DNA from 2 places in the Actinoplanes sp. ATCC 53533 genome. Region 1 is predicted to be linked to the other one. Evidence: riboswitches for the same ligand, from Rfam matches in the RefSeq annotation. Region 1 holds a riboswitch; the other holds the start of a gene.
What was found. A riboswitch is a leader RNA that binds a small molecule or an ion and turns the genes downstream of it on or off. The one in region 1 is predicted to bind FMN.
Positions count from the first base shown of each region.

Region 2: another riboswitch for FMN. It lies ahead of ribD (bifunctional diaminohydroxyphosphoribosylaminopyrimidine deaminase/5-amino-6-(5-phosphoribosylamino)uracil reductase RibD); the one in region 1 lies ahead of DMB66_RS03850 (nicotinamide mononucleotide transporter family protein).

Region 1 covers NZ_QHHV01000010.1:161,315-165,353, forward strand. The annotation lists gene DMB66_RS03835 (glycoside hydrolase family 3 protein) at 1-794, opposite strand, end outside; gene DMB66_RS03840 (class I SAM-dependent methyltransferase) at 994-1,782, opposite strand; gene DMB66_RS03845 (hypothetical protein) at 1,858-2,568, shown strand; FMN riboswitch at 2,643-2,771, shown strand; gene DMB66_RS03850 (nicotinamide mononucleotide transporter family protein) at 2,838-3,542, shown strand; gene DMB66_RS03855 (response regulator transcription factor) at 3,768-4,039, opposite strand, start outside.
Region 2 covers NZ_QHHV01000069.1:48,634-52,672, reverse strand. The annotation lists gene DMB66_RS23455 (septum formation family protein) at 1-243, opposite strand, end outside; gene rpe (ribulose-phosphate 3-epimerase) at 392-1,069, shown strand; gene DMB66_RS23445 (response regulator) at 1,066-2,103, shown strand; FMN riboswitch at 2,165-2,347, shown strand; gene ribD (bifunctional diaminohydroxyphosphoribosylaminopyrimidine deaminase/5-amino-6-(5-phosphoribosylamino)uracil reductase RibD) at 2,481-3,536, shown strand; gene DMB66_RS23435 (riboflavin synthase) at 3,536-4,039, shown strand, end outside.

The DNA.
Region 1 (4,039 bases):
AGGCCCGCCAGATCGGGATCCACCGTGGTCGGACGGCCGTTGAGAAGGTTGTAGGACGCCATGACGCCGGTCGCCGCGCCGGCCCGGAGCGGGATCCGGAACACCGGGCGCTCGTACTCGTTGAGCACCCGTTGCGGCACGTTCGAGGAGGTGACGTCGCGCCCGGCCTCATTGTTGTAGGCCGCGTAGTGCTTGAGCGTGGGCGCGGTCTTCAGGTGGGCGGGATCGTCACCCTGCAGCCCGCGCCCGTACGCGGTGGCGATCGCGCCGGTCAGCAGCGGGTCCTCGGAGTAGCCCTCCTCGTTGCGGCCCCAGCGCGGGTCGCGCAGCGGGTTCACCACCGGCGCCCACAGGTTGAGCCCGAACACCCGCGGGTTCGCCGCGTGGTAGCCGCGGGCCTCGTCGCCCACCACCGCGCCGACCCGGCGCAGCAGGGCCGGGTCCCAGGTGCTGGCGAGGCCGACGGCCTGCGGGAAGGCGGTGCCCCGCGCGGTCACCACGGCGCCGCCGGCGTCGATGTCGTTGGACCAGGCCACCCCGTGCAGCGCCTCGGTGCCGGCCTTGAACAGCGCGATGCCCAGCCGCGGAATGGCCGGCTGGTACTGGTGCAGCAGCGAGATCTTCTCGTCCAGGGTGAGCCGGCCGATCAGGTCGCCGACCCGGGCGTCGAGGGCGAGGCCCGGATCCCGGAAGGGATAGGACGGCTCGGCGGCGGCCGCACCGGGAACCGCCGGCAGCGTGAGCAACGCGATCGCGACCACGGCGAGGACGCGCCTATGGGGCCTGTTTCGCATATTTCCCTCCTGTTTCCCTCTCCTGTTTCCCTCGCCAGGGCGGAGCCGTTCCGGGGTAATCGAAGCGCTTCGACGATGAGCCCCGGTCAACGGCCGGGAATGACGGGAATGAATACCGACCGTAGCCGCCGGGCGATGCCGGGGCAACCATCGAATGTCGCCCGGCGGAAATGTCGCCGAAACGGATGAAGTGCTGTCTCTAGTGGAGTACGCCCCGGATCGCCCAGGCCCGGGCGGTGAGCCGGATGGACCCGTCGGGACCGGCGGGCAGCCGGGAACGCAGCAGGTCGCGCAGCGCCGCGCGCCGCGGCCCGGTCAGGGCGGCGACGTACTGGGGCGCGGGGCCCTGGCCGCCGAGAAAGGGCTGCCAGAAATCGGCGAAGTCGGCGAACACCGTCGGCACCTCGATCGCCCTCGTCCCCACCTCGGCGAGCCCGGCGCCGGCCCACAACTCGGCCAGCGGCCCGGGCGCGCACTGCGGGAACCGGCGGCCCTCGTCGAACGCCCCGGCACCGGGATCGAGGGCGGTCGCGGCGTCCCAGAAGTGCCGCATCATCGCCATGCCGCCGCCGTAGTCCCAGACGTAGGCGGCGGCGACTCCCCCGGGCGCGACGACCCGGGCGAACTCGGCGGCGGCGCGCCGCGGATCGGACACGAAGTTGAGACACAGCCCGCTGACGACGACGTCGAAGCGGCCACCCGGCAGCGGCAGCGCGGCGGCATCCCCCGCGGCGAACCCGCTCCGCGGGCCGCCCGCACGCGTACGCGCGTCGCGCAGGAAGCCCGGCGAACGGTCGACGCCGGTCACCCGGGCTGGCGCGGTCGCGAGGGCCGCGGTGGTCAGGGCGCCCGGGCCGCAGCCGACGTCGAGCCAGGACCGGCCGGCGGGCACGGCCAGCCAGGCGACGAACTCACGGGCGACCGCGCGGCTCCAGCGGCCGACGTACGCCTCGTACGCGTCACCGACCTCCCACACCTCGTGACCCATGGTGCGACCCTACGACGGTCGCGCCGCAGGTCGCAGGGTTGCCGGACGCCGGAATCTAGGTACTCTTCATCCGCGATGCGGGTTTCCCAGGGACGACACGAGGAAAACGGGCAGGCCCACACCGGGCTGGGCCTGCGCGACCTGCTGCCCTGGACGCCGACGGTGGTCGGCGTGCTGACCCTGATCGTGCTGCTGGTCGTCGCCGCCACCCGGTTCGCCGCGTCGCCCGCGCCGGCGGCCCTCCCACCTGCGCCGACGTTCCTGCCACCGCCGGTGCTGGCCCCGATCCCGCTGCCGCCCGGCCAGGCCGCGGTGCCGATCAGCCCGGCCCCGTCGGCCGCCTCGGTGAGCACGTCCGCGAGCGCCCGGCCCGACAAGACGAGACCGGCGACCGCACCCACCTCCCCGCGCCCGTCCCGGAGTACGAGCCGGCCCACCACCGCCCCGGCGCCGCCGGCCGGCCCGGTGAGCGGCCACTATCGGGTGATGGACTCCTACGCCGATTCGTTCATCGGGGAGGTGCTGATCGCCAACTCCGCCGGCAGCGACCGCGACTGGCGGGTCGAACTGCGCTTCCCGGCGGCCGTCGGCGACCTGGTCACCTCCTGGGTCGAGGGCGCGCCGCAGGCGACGCTGCGCCGCTCCGGCGACAGTTACATCTGGTCCTCCGGGGTGCCGGTGCCCGCCCGTTCGGAGGTGCCCCTGCGCTTCCACTTCCGCCGTGCCGGCTCGGGAAACCTGGCGTCGTCCTGCACGGTGAACGGCACCGCCTGCACCGGTCTGTGAGGACCGGCGGATAAGGACGCAGGTCACATTTGCCGGGCCGCCCACGGGATTACGATGAGGCCAAGTGACACGTTCAGCGCGCTCCGGGGTCGGTGCAATTCCGAACCGGCGGTGACAGTCCGCGACCCGACCGCAGCCGGCGGCCGGTTGACCCGGTGAAACTCCGGGACCGACGGTGAGAGTCCGGATGGGAGGCGGCGCGCGGACGGTTCGGCTTTCCGCGTGCGCGGTCCTCCCCGGCGTGCACCTCTGTCCCGGAGGTGCAGGCCATGCACTGGCTCGATCAGCTGCTCACCGCGTTCTACGACGCCAAGTGGCAGGTCACCGACACCCAGGCCATCTACTACCGCGAGATCGTCGGCAACGCCTTCGGGCTCGGCTCGGCGCTGTTCGGCCTGCGCCGCAACGCGTGGGCCTGGCCGGTCGGCATCGTCGGCAACGTCCTGCTGTTCACCGTGTTCCTGGGCCAGGCGCTCGGCAACGACCAGGGCACCCCGCTGTACGGGCAGGCGTCCCGGCAGGTCTTCTTCATCATCACCAGCGTCTACGGCTGGTGGCGCTGGCAGCACTCCCGCGACGGCGTGACCGTGCTCCCCCGCTGGGCGACCAACCGCGAACGGATCGTGTTCATCCCGGCGGCCCTGGCGGCGGTCGTGCTGTGCTTCTACGTCTTCCGCGCGGTGGGCGCGGGCTTCCCGGTACCGTGGTGGTACTACCTGGCCGACGCCTGGATCTTCGTCGGCTCGATCCTGGCGACGTACGCGATGGCCCGCGGCTGGGTGGACTTCTGGCTGTGCTGGATAGCGGTGGACCTGGTCGGCGTGCCGGAGTTGCTGCACTTCGGCTACTACCCGTCGGCGATCCTGTACGCGGTCTACGCGGCCTTCGTGATCTGGGGCTTCGTGGTGTGGCTGCGCATCTCCCGCGAACAACCGCCGCGCGTCGACTCCCCGACGATGGAGACGGTCGCCTAAGCCAACCCACGGCGAGCCCATGCGAGTTGACTGCCGGAGCGCTCCGGGACGTCGTGGCTCCCCGAGCGCCTCCGGACGCCTCGCCTCCCCGAGCGCCCCCGCACGCCTCGGCTCCCCGAGCACCCCCGCACGCCTCGGCTCCCCCGAGCACCCCCCGCACGCGGCCGGGGCCGGCGAAGTCCTGCTCGGCGGCTCGGGCTCCCCGAGCGCCCCCGGACGTCCGGATCAGTGGCCGCTGATCCGGCCCGCGCCGTTGAGATAGGTGAGGACGGCGAGGACGCGGCGGTGGCCGCTGTCGGTCACCGCGAGGCCGAGCTTGGCGAAGATGTTGCCGATGTGCTTGTGCACGGCGTTGTCGGTGATGACGAGCTGCTGAGCGATCGTGGTGTTGTCGTGTCCCTGCGCCATCAACGCGAGCACCTCGCCTTCGCGGGGAGTCAGGGCGGCGATCGGGTCGCCGGCGCGCTGGACGAGCTGCGCGATGACCTCGGGGTCCA
Region 2 (4,039 bases), on a different contig from region 1:
GGCCGCGGTGCCGACGTGGTATGTCTCGGAGACGTGCAGCTCAGCGCACTCCACGGGCCGGTAGTCGGCCAGCGGCGCGATCGCCGTCAGCGCCTCGTGGCACTGGCCGGCGACGGGCCGGAACGGCGCGGGTGACGAGGGCAGCGCCCAATCGTCGATCAGGTCGCCGTCGGTGCCGGACGGCGGCGCACCGGAGCAGCCGGCGGCGAGCAGCACCGCCAGCAGAACCGCCGTGCCCCGCATCTCAGCCCCCCGGACCCGTAAGACCACCCTGCCGCCGCCCTCGACCGGACGAGGCCCGTCCGACCACCCCGCCGCCGCCCTTGACAGGACTGAACGCCGCGCTTCATGAGTATCCCGGGCGGGGGCAAACAGGCCATACACTTCAGCGGTGGAGTCATCGCCGATCATCGCCCCCAGCATCCTGGCCGCGGACTTCGCGCACCTCGCCGCCGCCGTGCACGACATCGAGGGAGCCGCGGACTGGGTGCACGTGGACGTCATGGACAACCATTTCGTCCCGAATCTGACCATCGGACTGCCGGTCGTGCAGAGCCTGCGCAAGGCGACCGCCATCCCGTTCGACGTGCATCTGATGATCACGGATCCGGAGCGCTGGGCGCCCGGATATGCCGAGGCGGGTGCCTACAACGTGACCTTCCACGCGGAGGCCTGCGAAAACCCGGTGGCCCTGGCCAAGACGCTGCGGGCGGCGGGCGCCAAGGCCGGCCTGGCCATCGACCGGGACACGCCGGTCGAGCCGTACCTGGAGCTCCTGCCCTATGTGGACACGGTGCTGATCATGACCATCAAGGCGGGTTTCGGCGGGCAGAAGTTCATGCCCGAGATGCTGGAGAAGGTGCGCGACGTGCGCCGCCGGATCAAGGCCAAAAACCTTGAGGTACGCCTGGAGGTCGACGGCGGCATCGCGGACGACACCATCGAGCAGGCCGCCGCGGCGGGTGCCGACGCGTTCGTCGCGGGCACCGCGGTGTACGGCGCCGAGGACCCCGCCGAGGCCTGCCGCAGGCTGCGCGCCCTGGCGCAACGCTCGACGGTGCACGCATGAGCAGCGCCGGAGTGGTGCGCGGCAAGGTGGAATCCACCGCCGCCGAGCCGGAGGACCGGCCCGACCTCATCCTGGTGGTCGACGACGACGAGGACATCGCCAGCTTCGTGGCGTTCAACCTCAAGGTGCACGGCTTCGAGGTGATGCGGGCCCGCGACGGCCAGCACGCCCTCGAGGTGATGGAGAGCCGCCGCCCCGACCTGGCGGTGGTCGACTGGATGATGCCGAACATGAACGGCGTCGAGCTGACCCGCCGGCTGCGCGCCGAGCCGCTCACCTCGGCGCTGCCGGTGATCATGCTGACCGCCAAGGGGATGACCGTCGACAAGGTGGTCGGCCTCACCGCCGGCGTCGACGACTACCTGGTCAAGCCGTTCGACACCGCGGAGCTGATCGCCCGGGTCTCCTCGACGCTGCGGCGCAACAAGGAGTTCCGCGAGGTCTCCCCGCTGACCGGGCTGCCCGGCAACGCCCGGGTGCGCCGCGAGATCGTGGACCGGATGAAGACCGGCAAGGACTTCGCGGTCGGCTACATCGACATCGACCGGTTCAAGAGCGTCAACGACGTGTACGGCTTCGACCGCGGCGACGAGTTCATCACCGCCCTGGCCGGCAGCCTGCACCGCGCGGTCGCCTCCACCGGGCGCCCGCCGGTCTTCCTGGGCCACATCGGCGGCGACGACTTCGTCTTCATCTGCATGCCCGAGCAGGTCCTGCCGCTGACCAAGCGCACGGTGACCGACTTCGAGTCCGTTGCCGACCAGCTCTACGACCCCGAGGACGCGCAGCGCGGCTACATCGAGGTGCCCGACCGGCGCGGAAACAAGCAGCGCGCCGCCCTGGTGACGCTCTCGATCGGGGTCGCGCAGGCCACCGCCGAGGGCCGCCGCTTCGAGGACGCCCGGGTGGTGGTCGCCGTGGCCTCGGAGATGAAGAAGGTCGCCAAGAGCCAGCCGGGCTCGTTCGTGGCGATCGACCGCCGCCGCGCGGATTCGGAGGACCCGGAGGACCCGTCGTCCGGCGTGGGTCTGTGATGTGGATCGCCAGGTAGGTGGCAACCCGCGATTCGCGTGCAAGACTCATGGGTGACCCACCACGCGCTGGCGGGATTCGGTGAAATTCCGAACCGGCGGTAATGCCCTGCTCCGGCAGGGCTGAGCCCGCGACCCGGACGCCTCACCAAGGCGGACGGTGGATCTGGTGAGACTCCAGAGCCGACGGTTGAGCGGACGGCATTCGTGCCGATCGTTCAGACAGTCCGGATGGGAGACAGCGCGCGGAGCAGGATGAGGGCTCGTTGCGGCGTGCTCTTTCCAGGGCGGCGCGAAGCGTCCCCTCATGTCCTGTTGCGCACCCTTTTCTCCCTCTTCTTTCAGCGCGTGACCGCACCGCGCCGAAAGAGGGAACGCAGATGGTCACCGACGACGAGGCGATGGGCCGCGCGATCGCGCTCGCCGCCCGGGGGCTCGGCACCACCAGCCCCAACCCGGTGGTCGGCTGCGTGCTGCTCAGCGCGGCGGGCGAGGTCGTCGGCGAGGGCTTCCACGCGTACGCGGGCGGGCCGCACGCCGAGATCGTCGCCCTGGCCCAGGCCGGCGAGCGCGCCCGCGGCGGCACCGCCGTGGTCACCCTGGAGCCCTGCAACCACACCGGCCGCACCGGCCCCTGCGCCCAGGCGCTGATCAACGCCGGCATCGTCCGGGTGGTCATCGCCGTCGACGACCCGACGCCGGTCGCGGCCGGGGGAGCGGCGACGCTGCGCGACGCCGGGGTGCGGATCGAGACCGGCACAGGCCGGGCCGAGGCCGAGGACGGCAACGTCGCCTGGCTGACCGCCGTGCGCCGCAGCCGGCCGTACGTGACCTGGAAGTACGCGGCCACCCTGGACGGGCGTTCCGCCGCCGCGGACGGCACCAGCCAGTGGATCACCTCCGCGCCCTCCCGCAGCGACGTGCACAAGCTGCGCAGCACGGTCGACGCGATCGTCGCCGGGGTCGGCACGATCATCGCCGACGACCCCCAGCTCACCGTCCGTGACCTGCGTGACGGCAGCCTCGCGATCAAGCAGCCCTGGCGGGTCGTGGTGGACTCCTCCGGGCGTACCCCCGCCACCGCCCGCATCCGCGACCAGGCCGCACCCACCTGGATCGCGACGGCGGCCGAGGTCGGGGCCGGCCCCGACGGCCACGTCGACCTGACCGCTCTGCTCGGCGAGTTGTACGCCCGCGGCGTGCGGGCCGTGCTCCTGGAGGGCGGTCCCACCCTGGCCGGCGGCTTCCTCGCGGCGGGCCTGATCGACAAGGTCGTCGGCTACATCGCGCCGAAGATGCTCGGCGCCGGCCAGCCTTCCCTGGTCGGCGCGGGCGTCACCACCATCGCCGAGGCCATCGAGCTGGATCTCACCGACATCGCGCGGGTCGGACCCGACCTGCGTTTCACCGCGTCGCTCCGAGCCAAGGAGGCCTGATGTTCACGGGAATCGTCGAGGAACTGGGTGAGGTCGTGTATCTCACCGACGCCGGGGGCGACTCGGCGGTCATCGCCGTGCGCGGGCCCGTCGTCACCACCGACGCGCGGCACGGCGACTCGATCTCGGTCAACGGCGTCTGCCTGACCGTCATCGACAACGTCGACGGCGTCTTCACCGCCGACGTGATGGGCGAGAGCCTGCGGCGCTCGTCGCTCGGCGTGCTGGCGCCGGGCAGCCAGGTCAACCTGGAACGGGCCGCGACGGTCGGCTCCCGGCTCGGCGGGCACCTCGTGCAGGGCCACGTCGACGGCGTCGGCCGGGTCGTCGCCCGCGAGCCGGCCGACGAGTGGGAGGTGCTGCGCTTCTCGCTCCCGCCGGAGCTGTCCCGCTACGTGGTCGAGAAGGGCTCGATCACCGTGGACGGGGTCTCGCTCACCGTCATGGCCGTCACCGCCGACACCTTCGACGTCGGCCTGATCCCGACGACGCTCAAGCTCACG